3 regions of the Priestia sp. JNUCC 25 genome follow, and region 2 is predicted to be linked to each of the others. Evidence: riboswitches for the same ligand, from Rfam matches in the RefSeq annotation. Region 2 holds a riboswitch; each other region holds the start of a gene.
The links. Region 2 has a riboswitch for cyclic di-AMP ahead of kdpF (K(+)-transporting ATPase subunit F). Riboswitches for the same ligand answer to the same signal wherever they lie in the genome.

Region 1: linked by a shared signal. The riboswitch ahead of JNUCC25_RS19600 (potassium channel family protein) and the one ahead of kdpF (K(+)-transporting ATPase subunit F) in region 2 are both predicted to bind cyclic di-AMP.
Region 3: linked by a shared signal. The riboswitch ahead of JNUCC25_RS20565 (APC family permease) and the one ahead of kdpF (K(+)-transporting ATPase subunit F) in region 2 are both predicted to bind cyclic di-AMP.

What each region holds. Positions count from the first base shown of each region.
Region 1 is NZ_CM132211.1:3,715,505-3,719,865, reverse strand. Features, by position in the region: gene JNUCC25_RS19615 (peptidyl-prolyl cis-trans isomerase) at 1-597, shown strand, start outside; gene JNUCC25_RS19610 (Lrp/AsnC family transcriptional regulator) at 1,046-1,501, opposite strand; gene JNUCC25_RS19605 (carboxymuconolactone decarboxylase family protein) at 1,622-2,080, shown strand; cyclic di-AMP (ydaO/yuaA leader) riboswitch at 2,196-2,340, shown strand; gene JNUCC25_RS19600 (potassium channel family protein) at 2,465-3,124, shown strand; gene JNUCC25_RS19595 (TrkH family potassium uptake protein) at 3,128-4,361, shown strand, end outside.
Region 2 is NZ_CM132211.1:2,979,386-2,983,746, forward strand. Features, by position in the region: gene kdpB (potassium-transporting ATPase subunit KdpB) at 1-510, opposite strand, end outside; gene kdpA (potassium-transporting ATPase subunit KdpA) at 532-2,193, opposite strand; gene kdpF (K(+)-transporting ATPase subunit F) at 2,218-2,298, opposite strand; cyclic di-AMP (ydaO/yuaA leader) riboswitch at 2,677-2,817, opposite strand; gene JNUCC25_RS15220 (hypothetical protein) at 2,833-2,970, opposite strand; cyclic di-AMP (ydaO/yuaA leader) riboswitch at 3,043-3,185, opposite strand; gene JNUCC25_RS15225 (undecaprenyldiphospho-muramoylpentapeptide beta-N-acetylglucosaminyltransferase) at 3,572-4,361, opposite strand, start outside.
Region 3 is NZ_CM132211.1:3,901,494-3,905,854, forward strand. Features, by position in the region: gene JNUCC25_RS20565 (APC family permease) at 1-1,776, opposite strand, end outside; cyclic di-AMP (ydaO/yuaA leader) riboswitch at 1,939-2,080, opposite strand; gene JNUCC25_RS20570 (N-acetylmuramoyl-L-alanine amidase) at 2,272-3,306, opposite strand; gene glnA (type I glutamate--ammonia ligase) at 4,046-4,361, opposite strand, start outside.

The DNA.
Region 1 (4,361 bases), 740 kb from region 2:
GTACAAAAACAAGTCGAGGATATGTGGAAGCAAATTAAACGCTCATATGACGAGGATACAAGAAAACAAGGTTATGAAGTGTTAAATATTCGTTCCAGTGATGTAACCAACCAGCTAACGAATCAGTTTAAATTAGAAGAATATTTTCGTAAACAAATTACGTCTGATGAACTAACTGCTTACTATAAACGTATTGAAAACGATCTAACGCGCGTATCTTTTACGCAGCTGGCTTTTTCCACTTTACATGATGCCGCTGCCGCTGCGGCTGAACTGCAAAAGGGAACATCGCTTCAGGACGTTCAAAAAAAATATGCTGATGTCCAGACAGTGAGCAAAATAGAGAATGCTGATAATCTAAAGCTTTCAAGTTTATCTCCCTCTTTTATAGATGTTTTAAAAAAACAGCACATCGGAGAGAGTAGTGAGCCCATTAAAATGGGTAAAGTCTATTATATTCTTATTTTAAAACAAAAAGATAAAAAAACGGAATCAGAAGTCAAAGAAGAAATGATGAAAGAACTTGTTTTGAATCATATCAACCGGTATATCCAGGATCAACTGCCAAGGTTTCACGTGACTTTCAACCTTAGGTAGTTCCCTTTTATATAGATTGATTGTTTTCAAAAAACAAGCAGGTAAAAGAGCTTTCTATTAATAGAGAGCTCTTTTACATTTTTAAGTAGACAGAAATGTCGGCACCTGATAAAATGAAGTTGTAAAACTTTCATTATTCGGAAAATTTATACCCTCCAGCTTTGGAGGGTTATTTTTTATGCTGTTGGACGAATAAAAGAGGCTGGGACAAAAGTAGTTTAATGGAAAGAAGATCCGAACGATGAATCGTTCGGATTTTTTCGTTAGTATGGTGAACGTATGTTTAATCTATTTATTTGGTTCTAGCTGTTGATTGGAGGGCAAGGCGAAGACTCCTGCGGAAAGCGAAGCCTGGCACAGAAATCAACAGCGGTGTCAAAAGTGATTCATACGAGCTTATTGATCCCATTGTTCGCTTTTAGATTGGACCGCTTTCGTTAGGTTTCAATCACTTTTCATCTTTTAAATGACTCAATAATGCAGGAGCCATCTCCACGTGAGAAAGGGCGATGTGTGAAATCGTTTTGGCATAAGGTGTAATTTCGTTAATAAATTGTTCGAGTACGTGCAGGTGAGGAAGCTGAAGCTTTGTAATAAAGCAGGCTTGCCCGGCGATTCGTTCACAGAATAAAGCGTAGGGATACTGAGAAATAAATCGTTTAAAACGCTCATGCTCTCCGTTTTTCATGGTTACTTCAATAAAACACGACACAGGCAAATGCAGCTTTTCATAATCAATATCGATCGTATATCCTTTTATAACGCCAAAGCTCTCTAGCTGCCTTACTCGCTCTGCCACCGAAGGAGGAGACAGGTTAATTTGTTTTCCTAGCTCTCGTAAGGAAAGGCGGCTGTTTTGCTGCAGCGCCTGCAAAATCGATAAATCAATTTCATCAATTTTCAATTGAAAACCTTCTTTCTCATTAACGTTTCATTTGATTAGTAATAGTAGATAAGATGTTTTATATGTAATCTGAAATTTCCATTTTTCTTACTATAATAATTAAAAAGGAGTGAGTAAAAAATGGCAAGAGTTTTGTTAGCAAACGAAGAGGGAACAAATTTTGAAAAAGCATTGAATTTAATTCCGCATGTAAAAAGATTGTATGATGAGCTTTACGACACGCTTTGGAACAGCGATATAGTAGAAAAAGAGACTAAGGAAAAAATTAGGCTTTATCTAGCAGGTGTTAACGGCTGTGAGACGTGTATGAGCATGTCATATGTAGGCGATGAGACGCTTAATCAAAAAGTGTTAAGAGAAAAAGAGCTGGAAGAAAAAGATCGATTACTGTTTCGATTTATTGATGTATACCGGGTGCGTCCAAGGGAGTTGACGGATGCTGATATGAATCAATTAAAGAAATTTTACAGTGATACGCAGCTGTTAGAGCTTTTGGCTGTTATTAATTTATTTGATCAATTTCACAAAATGATTGTCAGTTTAGATTTATATGATTTTTGCAGCTTGCAGGGCAAGTGAGATCTTCCCTAAAAATATCTTGACAGACAAAATCCACAGGAGTAAGATAGCTTTCGTGAAGTGAAACGCATCATGAATCGAATCGATTATTCTAAAAAATAGATCATAGACATTTGAATAAAAATCGCTTAATCCATTACGGAGCGGAGGACCCATTATTTACGCACATATTGTGCTCCGGGGTGAATCCTTAAAAAGGTAGGGTTACTCTTAAAACCCGAACCCGACAGCTAACTTCGCAAGCGTTTTGAGGGGGAAGAGTGTGGAAAAACACAGGAGCCTTCCTGTGTTTTTTTGCGCTTTTTTTAAGAAAAGGATGTAATTTTTTAGAAAAAGTATAAGCTAAGAGAACACACAGCAGTTGAAGAAAGGAATAAATACATTATGAAAAAACAGTTTGCTGTATTGGGATTAGGTCGTTTTGGAGGCAGTTTGGTTGAAGAGTTTGCTAATCTGGATGTGGATGTGCTCGCTATTGACCGCAATCAAGAGGTAGTAAATAAATTTAGCAACTCAGCTACATATGTTGTGCAAGCAAACGCGATTGATGAAGCTAGCTTAAAGGGGCTAGGTATCCGCAATGTTGATCATGCGCTTATTTCGTTTGGAGATGATATCGAAGCAAGCGTACTCGCAACCATGCTTTTAAAAGATATGGGCGTTAAGCAAGTATGGGTAAAGGCAGTGAATATGTATCATCAAAAAGTGCTCGAAAAAATAGGAGCGGACAAAGTTATTCATCCAGAGCGCGATATCGCTAAGCGTATTGCTCATCACGTGGTGTCAGAAAAAATCATTGATTACATTGAACTGTCAAAGGATTATAGTATTGTCGAAATTGTCGCCTCTAAGAAACTTCATAATAAAACGCTGTTTGATTTAAACATTCGTGCCAAGTACGGCTGCAATATTATCGGCTTTCAGCGAAAAGACGGGGAAATGGTTATTTCGCCTACCGCACATGAAATAATTGAACAAGGAGATATGCTGATTGTTATCGGACATAATCGCGATTTGAACCGTTTTGAAGAAGAAGGAGTTTAACTCATGAAAAAACAAATCATTAAACTTACCCCTCCGCAGCTGCTTGTCTCTATTTTTGGAGGAGGAATTATTATTGGTGCTTTTCTATTGATGATGCCTTTTTCTACTACTGAGCCAATCCGGTGGGTAGACGCCCTTTTTACATCTACTTCCGCTATGACAGTGACCGGCTTAGCCGTCGTAGATACAGGTACACGTTTTACCGTTATCGGTCAAACGATCATTATGCTGTTAATTCAAATAGGCGGTCTTGGCATTATGTCATTTGCCGTGTTGATTTTTATGATGCTAGGTAAAAAAATTGGATTTAAAGAGCGTATGCTCGTTCAGCAGGCCTTAAATCAGACGAGCGTCGGCGGAGTTGTGCTGCTAGTTAAAAGGCTGTTTATCTTTTCATTTTTAATTGAGTTTGTTGCACTTATCTTCTTAGCAATACGCTGGGTTCCGGAATTCGGATGGTCTAAGGGATTGTTCTTTAGCTTGTTTCATTCGATTTCTGCTTTTAATAACGCAGGGTTTGGACTGCTGTCTGATAACTTAGTTCAGTATGTAGGAGACCCTATTATTAACATAACAATTTCTTTTCTGTTCATTATTGGCGGGTTAGGGTTTACCGTCCTTGCTGATATGTGGGTGAAAAAATCGTACAAAAAACTAACGCTGCATTCAAAAATTATGATTATCAGCACGTTTGCGATTAACGTGACTGCAATGCTTTTTATTTTTTTCTTAGAGTACGGCAATTCACATACGCTTGGAAATTTATCATTAGGGGACAAAGCATGGGCGTCTTATTTTCAAGCAGTAACGACAAGAACCGCTGGATTTAATACGATTGATTTAGCTCACCTGCATGACGCAACGGTGTTTTTAATGGTTTTATTAATGTTTATTGGTGCAGGAAGTGCGTCAACGGGAGGCGGTATCAAACTAACAACGTTTGTGGTAATTATTTTTTCAGTATGGGCATTTTTACGAAGCAGGGAAGATATTGTGCTCCTAAAGAGAAGGCTCCTTCCCCTTCACGTGTTTAAGGCGCTAGCCATCACGATGATTTCAATTATGTTTGTGTTTGGGGCCATTTTCCTGTTAAATATTTCGGAAAACCTGCCGTTTGTAAAAATTATGTTTGAAGTTGTTTCTGCGTTTGGAACAGTAGGTTTATCGATGGGAGCCACTCCTGAACTTTCGTACTTTGGGCGCGTGATTATTATCTTTATCATGTTTTTAGGAAAAG
Region 2 (4,361 bases):
AGCCGATTCATCAACAGACGCCAGTCCTTTAATGATTTCTCCATCTCCAGGAATCATCTCGCCTTGTGAAACGACGACGATGTCTCCTTTTTTTAGTTGCGATGCCGAAACTTGTATCATTTGCCCGTTTTGAAGTTTATTAGCTGTAATGTCACCTTTCGATTGCTTTAATGAGTTTGCCTGCGCTTTTCCTCGTCCTTCTGCTAATGCTTCTGCAAAATTAGCAAAAACAATTGTGAAAAATAAAACGAGGGATACGGCAATATTAAAGCCTGCGCTTACTGTACTTTCTCCGAAAAGGTCTGGAACAACAGCTAAAAAAAGCGTAATAACAAACCCGATTTCTACTACGAACATGATAGGGTTTTTTATCATCGTTATTGGACTTAGCTTGATAAAAGCCTGCTTTACTGATTGAATAAAAATCGATGAAGTTTGTTTATCTACAGTACCTTGAATGTGACTGTTACGATCTAATTCAAGATTATTCGTAAAATTCCGTTTATTCATTATAATCCTCCGCTTTCTTGATTACAGTGTCAAATACTCAGCAACCGGCCCAAGTACAAGCACCGGGAAAAACGTAAGCGCCCCTACAATAACGGTAGTTCCAATTAAAATGCCGCTAAATAAAGACGTATCCGTTTTAAATGTCCCAGGTGTTTCAGGAACAAGCTGCTTAGATGCTAGTGAGCTCGATACCGCCAGCATCGTAATTAGTCCGAAGTAGCGTCCAATATACATAACAATTCCCGTAGAAATGTTCCAAAACGGAGTTGCGTCACCGAGTCCTTCAAAACCGGATCCATTGTTTGCTGCTGACGACGTAAATTCATACAGTGCCTGGCTTAACCCGTGAAAGCCTGGGTTTGATATACCTTCCATTCCTAAATGAGTAGTGAACGCTACGGCGGTTCCCCCTAAAATTAGCAGCGGCTGCAGAATAAGCGTCACGGCAATGAGCTTCATTTCTTTTCCTTCAATTTTTTTACCTACGTATTCCGGGGTTCTTCCAACCATTAAACCTGATAAAAATACGGCGATGATGACGTACATCATGACATTCATAAATCCTGCTCCGACACCGCCAAATACGGTATTTAACATCATATTTCCAAGTGTCAATAACCCGGTAAGAGGCGTAAGGGTATCGTGCATGGCATTGACTGCGCCTGTTTCACTTGCTGTCGTCACGATGGCGTACAGAGTTGACATGCCGACACCAAAACGAACTTCTTTCCCTTCCATATAACCGCTCGCTTCATTCAAATGAAAAGCATCAAGTCTAGGGTTGCCACCCCACTCTGTTACAAACGCTGTACTTAAGATAACAATAAAGAGCATACTCATCGATATAAACAAGATGCGACCTTGTTTACGCTGTCCGATCATTTTTCCGTACGTAAAAGGAAGTGCGGTTGGCAACAAAAGCATAAGGACGATTTGTAATACATTGCTCCACGCATTAGGATTTTCAAATGGATGAGCTGAATTGACACCAAAAAATCCCCCTCCGTTGTTGCCTAGCTCTTTGATTGAAAGAAAAGAAGCAACTGGTCCCCTTGCTATTTGCTGGGATGCCCCTTCTAATGTATGGGCAGTCACCGTTCCGCTTAACGTTTGAGGAACACCTAAAAACGCAAATAAAATGCCTGTTATAAAAGCAATAGGAAGTAAAACATGCGTAATTGATTTCACAAAATCAACAAAAAAGTTTCCCATGTCCTTCCCTGCCAACCCACGAATAAAAGCGATTGCTACTGCAAGGGCTGTTGCTGGTGCAGCAAACATCATAAATACAACGGCGGCCATCTGCGAGAAATAAGACAAACCTGATTCACCGCTGTAGTGCTGCAAGTTCGTATTTGTCATAAAACTAATGGCCGTGTTAAAAGCAAGGGCCGGATCCATTCCTTTGATGTGGCTTGGGTTAAGCGGCAGTACCGCTTGAAACCGGAAGATAAGATACACCACAAAAATCATAAACGTATTCGCCAAAACGAGAGCAAGTGCATATTGCTTCCACGTCTGATTATGCCCTTTAATTCCTGCCGCTTTAAACATCACCGATTCTATCTTCCCTACCAAGCTAGTGTTTTTATCGTTTGAAAACACATTCGCTATATAAATACCTACGGGCTTTGCAATAAGCGCTACAAAAACAAGCAGCAGCGCAACTGATAGTAGAAAAATTCCCACGTTTTATTCCTCCGCTTATTAAAATTGTTCTGGATTTAACAGTACATATACTAAATAAATTAAAACGAGAACTGAAATACCTAACAAAATGAACGACATGTTCACTTCTCCTCTCTTTCGTCTACTACATGAGACGACCAGCAAATAATTCCGTACATAGCAGCTGTTAATATGGCAAGCGTTCCAAGCATGATTATATCCAAGTTGCTCCCTCCTAACTGTTTCTTACCACCCATGATTAAGCGTAGTGACTGTTTCTGTGCGTAAAGCATCACGCCCAAGTGAGCTAGCTGCGAAAGGTTATCTTTGATTGTTTAATCCTCACGTATTGTTGCTCTCGTTTTAAAAGCCCTACTATATCCTCTTTACGGTGCAGACATAGCCTGCTCTCCTATTTTCCCCATTAAAAAAACCGCAGAAGAGAGTTCTCTTCCGCGGTTTAATGCACGACAAATAAGCCGTGATCGACACGAATTTTTTTACTCCCAAAACGCTTACGGAGTTAGCTGTCGGATTCGGGTTATGGAAGTAACCCTACTCAGTTAAGAGATTCACCCCTAGTACATACGTACAAAATATTGGGTCCCCCGCTCATAATTGATTAAGCGTATATTTGTTATTTAATTTTTAGACTTAATTATGTTTTTTACTGCTGCGTTTAAAACTTTGATTAGCTAACGTAGACAAATAGCGGTTTGCTAGATCAAAAGATTGCTGGTCGCACATTGCTCGGTATTCAATCAATTGAATCATTTGCTTAGATAAATGCATCTTGACGCTCCTTTCACCTATATTTTGAAAGGAGCGTACTATCCGCTGTTATAGAAAACGACCACGATTACACCATCCTCTCTCTTAACGCTTACGAAGTTAGCTGACGGGTTCGGGTCAAGAAAGTAACCCTACTCAATTAAGAGATTCACCCCTGATAATTGGGTCCTCCGCTCTTTCCTTCTCTTTCAGAAAAGACTCAGCGTTTCACAGTGGAACGTTTCATGAGAGTAATCTTACTCCTGTTAAAATTTACTGTCAACAACATTTTTTGAAATTTTAAAAGCTTTATTTTTCTATGTATATTCATTATTTTAAAATAATAGATTCGAAGAAAAAAAGGTTGTGACTGAATGTAGCCCATCTAAAGATGAACAAATGGGATACATGAGCTGAACCGCTTGTGACACCGCAGTTGATTTCTGTGCAAGACTTCGCTTTCCGCAGGAGGCTTCTTCTTGCCCTCCAATCAACTGCTAGAAGGATCTGAACAGGTGAAACCTACGTTCACTTTAACAAAAAAAACGAACCACTAATCAAACACCTTGATCAATGGTTCGTTTTTCACTTCGGCTAAAGTACGTTTGTCCCAGCCTTTTTTTTAACTCATTTTCTCAATTTCATTTACAAGAATTGAAATGGCATCCGTTTTTGTTGCTTCACGCATTGTACGCTTCATCGTACTTGCCTGCTGCTGAAGCTCATTTACTTCCCGCAAAAACACTTCTTTTGTTAACTGTTCTTCTTCCACAACCATACAGTAGCCTTTTTTCTTAAAGGACTGTGCATTTAAAATTTGATCTCCGCGGCTTTGTGCTTTTGACAAAGGAATAATCATCATCGGTTTATGAAGGGCTAAAAACTCAAAGATAGCATTTGATCCGCCGCGTGTAATCACATAATCAGTGGCCGCTAGAACATCTGGAAGCTGTTCATTTACATATTCTAACTGACGGTAGCCCGACTCTTTTTCAAGGCTTGTATCAACATTGCCTTTTCCGCACAGGTGTACAATTTGGAATTTCTTTTGCAGTTCAGGCAAGGACTCTCGAACAATTTCATTGATGCGACGTGCTCCTAAACTTCCGCCCATAATGGTTAAAATTGGGCGCTTATCATAAAAGCGAAGCCAGCTTTCCCCGTTCGCTGCGCTTCCGCTAAATAATTCTTTTCGAATAGGTGAACCAACAACCTGCACTTTTTCTTTTGGAAAATAGTTTGCCGCTTCATCAAAAGAAGTGAAAACTTTAGTGGCAAATTTCTGCGCAATTTTATTTGCCAGTCCCGGTGTTAAATCACTTTCATGAATGAACACGGGAATGTTTAGCGATTTAGCAGCCATTACAACAGGAACTGTGACAAAACCGCCTTTTGAAAACACAAGAGAAGGC
Region 3 (4,361 bases), 920 kb from region 2:
AAGCAAATGTGCTTTTAACAGCAGACTGGACTGATTGTGAAGGATATTTTGCCAGCTTTTTTTCGTAATGAATTGTGGAATAACGACCGTAATAGCCATATTGTTTTCCCGCGCTTTTTCCTCGGCCATATCAATGAATCGAAACAGCGGCCGCACTAAGCTGCGGTATTGAGAATGAAACGTAACAATACGAATATCAGGCTGCCACTTCTCCCACTTCTCTTCCATTCTCTTTTCGCTTTCTCGATCAAAGGCCACATGCACTGCAATAACGGTATCGCCAATCGTTCTTGCATAATTTAATGAATTTTCTACTACCTTTGTCATTCCTGCTACAGGAACAATGACCACACTTCCTTCAAGCTTTCCAATCTTTTCTCCTTGCTTAATGCGAAGCTGCTCTCCTACCGCTTCATAATGCGTATGAATGCGATGAAAAATATAGACAATAACCGGTAAGAAAATGAGCACGGACCATACTTGTGAAAACTTCGTTGTAAACAAAATGATTAGCACAGTTAAGGTAATAAGCGCACCAATTAAGTTAATGATTAGCTTTCCTTGCCAGCCGGCCGGCTTTTCTCTAAGCCATTTGACAATCATGCCTGTTTGAGAAAGCGTGAATGGAATGAACACTCCAACTGCATAAAGAGGGATTAATTGTTCAGTCGCTCCTTTAAAAGCTACAATTAAGACAATAGAAGCAATTCCAAGGGTCACAATTCCATTTGAATAGCCTAGTCGATCGCCACGAATTTGAAACATTCTTGGCATGTATTTATCAGACGATAAGTTGACAGCCAGCAAAGGGAAAGCTGAAAAGCCCGTATTCGCTGCTAGCACTAGAATTAGAGCTGTTGTGCCTTGAATAAAATAATAAAATCCATTTCGTCCAAACACACTCGATGCAATTTGTGATACAACCGTTTCATCTGCTTTTGGAGAAATGCCAAGCCAATAAGCTAAAAACGTGATGCCCGAAAATAAAACGGCTAAAATACCGCCCATCAGCATTAATGTATGAACAGCATTTTTTGCACCTGGCTCTTTAAAGTTAGGCACTGCATTTGAAATAGCTTCTACACCTGTCAATGCCGAACAGCCTGACGAAAAAGCTTTTAATAATAAAAACAAACTAATACCTGGCACTACTGTACCGAGAGATGGATGAAGCTCAGGTGAAACTTGACCTGTCGCTATTTTAAACAAGCCTACCGCTATTAACAAAATAAGAGCAATAACAAATAAATAAACCGGATAAGCTAATACAGAAGCGGATTCTGTTACACCACGTAAATTTAAAACGGTAATAAAAATCACCAGCAAACACGCAATTACTACATTGTAATGATGCAGCGTTGGAAAAGCCGAAGTTAAAGCATCGGTTCCTGCTGAAACACTCACGGCAACTGTTAAAATATAATCTACTAACAGTGACCCCCCAGCGATAAGCCCAGGATTTTCTCCTAAATTGGTTTTCGAAACAATATAAGCTCCTCCGCCTTGCGGATACGCATAAATAATTTGACGATATGAAAGAATTAAAGCCGTCAGGAGTACCAATACCCCAATCGCAATTGGAATCGAATACCAATAGGCAAGGACGCCGACTGTTGCAAGTACAATCAAAATTTGTTCTGTTCCATAAGCCACTGAAGATAAGGCATCTGAAGATAAAATAGCCAGTGCTTTAAGCTTACTAAGCTTTTGATCGCCTAACTCTTTTGTTTTAAGCGGCTTTCCAATCAATAATCTTTTGAGAACTGAATAGTTCACGCAATTTCCCTCCGATGATTGCCTAGCTACTATTTACTATTCATTGCTAAGCTCCGTTACAAGTTCACGAACAAGTGATATCATTCCTAAAAAATACCTTTTTATGTTAAAAAAGCGCACAAAAAAAACACTAAGGGTTCTCAGCGTTTTTACACAGCTTAAACCTCCTCTCCAAAACGCTTATGGGGTTAGCTGTCGGATTCGGGCTATGAGAGTAGCCCTACCTTTTAAAAAAGGATTCACCCCAAGTGACAATGCACAAATTTGGGTCCCCCACTTCTGACGAATTAAGCGATAACAGGTCAATATAATTTTCGGTTAAAGGGTATGATCGATAACATGTTTCTTTCATAACTATCCTTTGTTCTTAGATAATATACTCCCGTACAAATGGTTTGTAAAGCATTATTTTACGTAAACCATAAAATAGTACTTAAGGCGCTTTTAACAGAAAAACAAAAGGCCTTCTGCTCGCTTACAGAAGACCTTTTTGCTTTAACTTTTTGCTTTTAAAACGGCTGCTAGCTTGTTTTTCGTTTGAGGACCATAAATGCCATCTACATCATAAGGAAGATACACAAGCTGAAAACGTCTTACTGCATCTTTCGTTTGAACTCCATATATTCCGTCTACTGACCCTACTTTAAAATTAACTGCGTTTAATGCTCTTTGAAGCTGTTTCACGGCTTCTCCAGAATCACCTTGCTTTAAAATTCCATTGGGAAGTGGATATTGTTCAGCAGGTGGTGTTGGAGATGGGTTTGGTGAAGTCCCTGAAGGAATAACAATTGTTTTTCCAACCTGTAGTGTTAAAGGATCAGAAAGCCCTGTATTCGCTTCTTGAAGCGCTTGTACTGTTATATTGTACTTCTGTGCAATACTGTACAGCGTATCTCCTTGCTTGATCGTATACGTTTTTGTACCTGGTTCAGAAGGTGATGGATTTGGTGTTGGTGTTGGATTTGGGTTTGGAACTGCACGACGGGGTAAATTCAAATAGACGGCAATTCCTTTTGCATACGATTCACCCATGCTTTTTAAAAAAGCTTCGTTTTGGAGAAGTGCTGCATCGGTGCGGTTATCAATAAAAGCTATTTCAGTTAGTACTGCGGGCATATTTGTTAAGCGAAGCACCGCATAATTGGCTGACTTTCGACCGCGATTCGGATGATTATACGATAGCAGCGTTGGCTGTACTTGGCCGTGGACAATTGATTGAAACGTTTTACTGGCATTGCTAGCGCTTCTGTAAACATAATCTTCGTACCCTGTTCCTCCACCGGCATTTACGTGAATAGACATAAATGCATCTGCTCCCCACGAATTAGCTTGAGAAGCGCGCTGAGATAACGATAAAAAAGTATCTGTGGTACGAGTGGTTTTAATCGTAAAGTCACTGTAGGTGCTATTTAAATAGCTTATTAAATATTGTTGAATTTTTAAAACTAAGTTTTTTTCATACAGTCCATTCGCTCCAACTGCTCCTGCATCTGCCCCACCATGTCCTGCATCAAGATAGATTTTTTTCATATTACTTGTCCCTCCTTATTGTTAACATATGCAAGGGGGCAAAAAGTGCTACGTATACTAGCCTAGCAGGTGAAAAATCACTAAAAAAAAGACCCGCTGCCCAATGGCAACGGGTTATTCTGCTTTATAGACAGAATACTGAATAAGGATAGCTCTCAAGGAGTGACAGCTATATGCAGAGTGTTGATTCGTTGATTAAATGATAATAATTATCATTTTCATTTAAAGTATACACTGCAAGGAAAGTTTTGTCTATTCTATTATCGTCATAAGCCTATTTAAAAAGAAGAACACCTACAACAATGAGAATAATCCAAATTGGAATGCTTATTAAAATTCCTATGACCAAACCTTTAAAGAAATTTCCTTCTTTCATTTTCCTTACATTCCTCTCCAACAGTATTTTCTATCGATACTGTGCCTGGCTGAAAATTCTCTGAAGTTATACTGAAATACAGTGCAGAGTGAACACATAAACAATCTCTCTATCTGTTATACACTACTTTTACATATAGATTCAATGAGACAAAAAGATTATCCTTTTTAATTCATATAACCAAATTCTTTCCTGTATATAACAAAACAATAAAAAGCCTCCCGTAAATTATACGACAGGCAGCTATACTTGTTTTATGAACAGCTTAGTTCGATATTTAATATACGCATGCAGAATATTATTCATTATGAAAAACAAAAAAGTCCGAGAGAACGTATAAACGATCTCTCGGACTTTTAGGAATTAATATTGGCTCATGTATTGGTCACGTTCCCAAGGATGAACTTGTGTACGGAACATATCCCATTCGATTTCTTTCGCTTCAACGAAGTGCTCTGCTAAGTGTTCACCTAATGCAGAAACCATAACTTCGTTTGATTGGAAGCTATCTAAAGCTTGAGCTAATGTTGCAGGTAAATCTACGATACCTTCTTCAATACGCTCTTCTTTTGTCATTACATAGATATTACGATCGATAGGTTTTGGAGCTTCAAGGTTGTTCTTGATTCCATCTAAACCAGCTTTTAATAGAACAGCCATTGCTAAATATGGGTTAGCA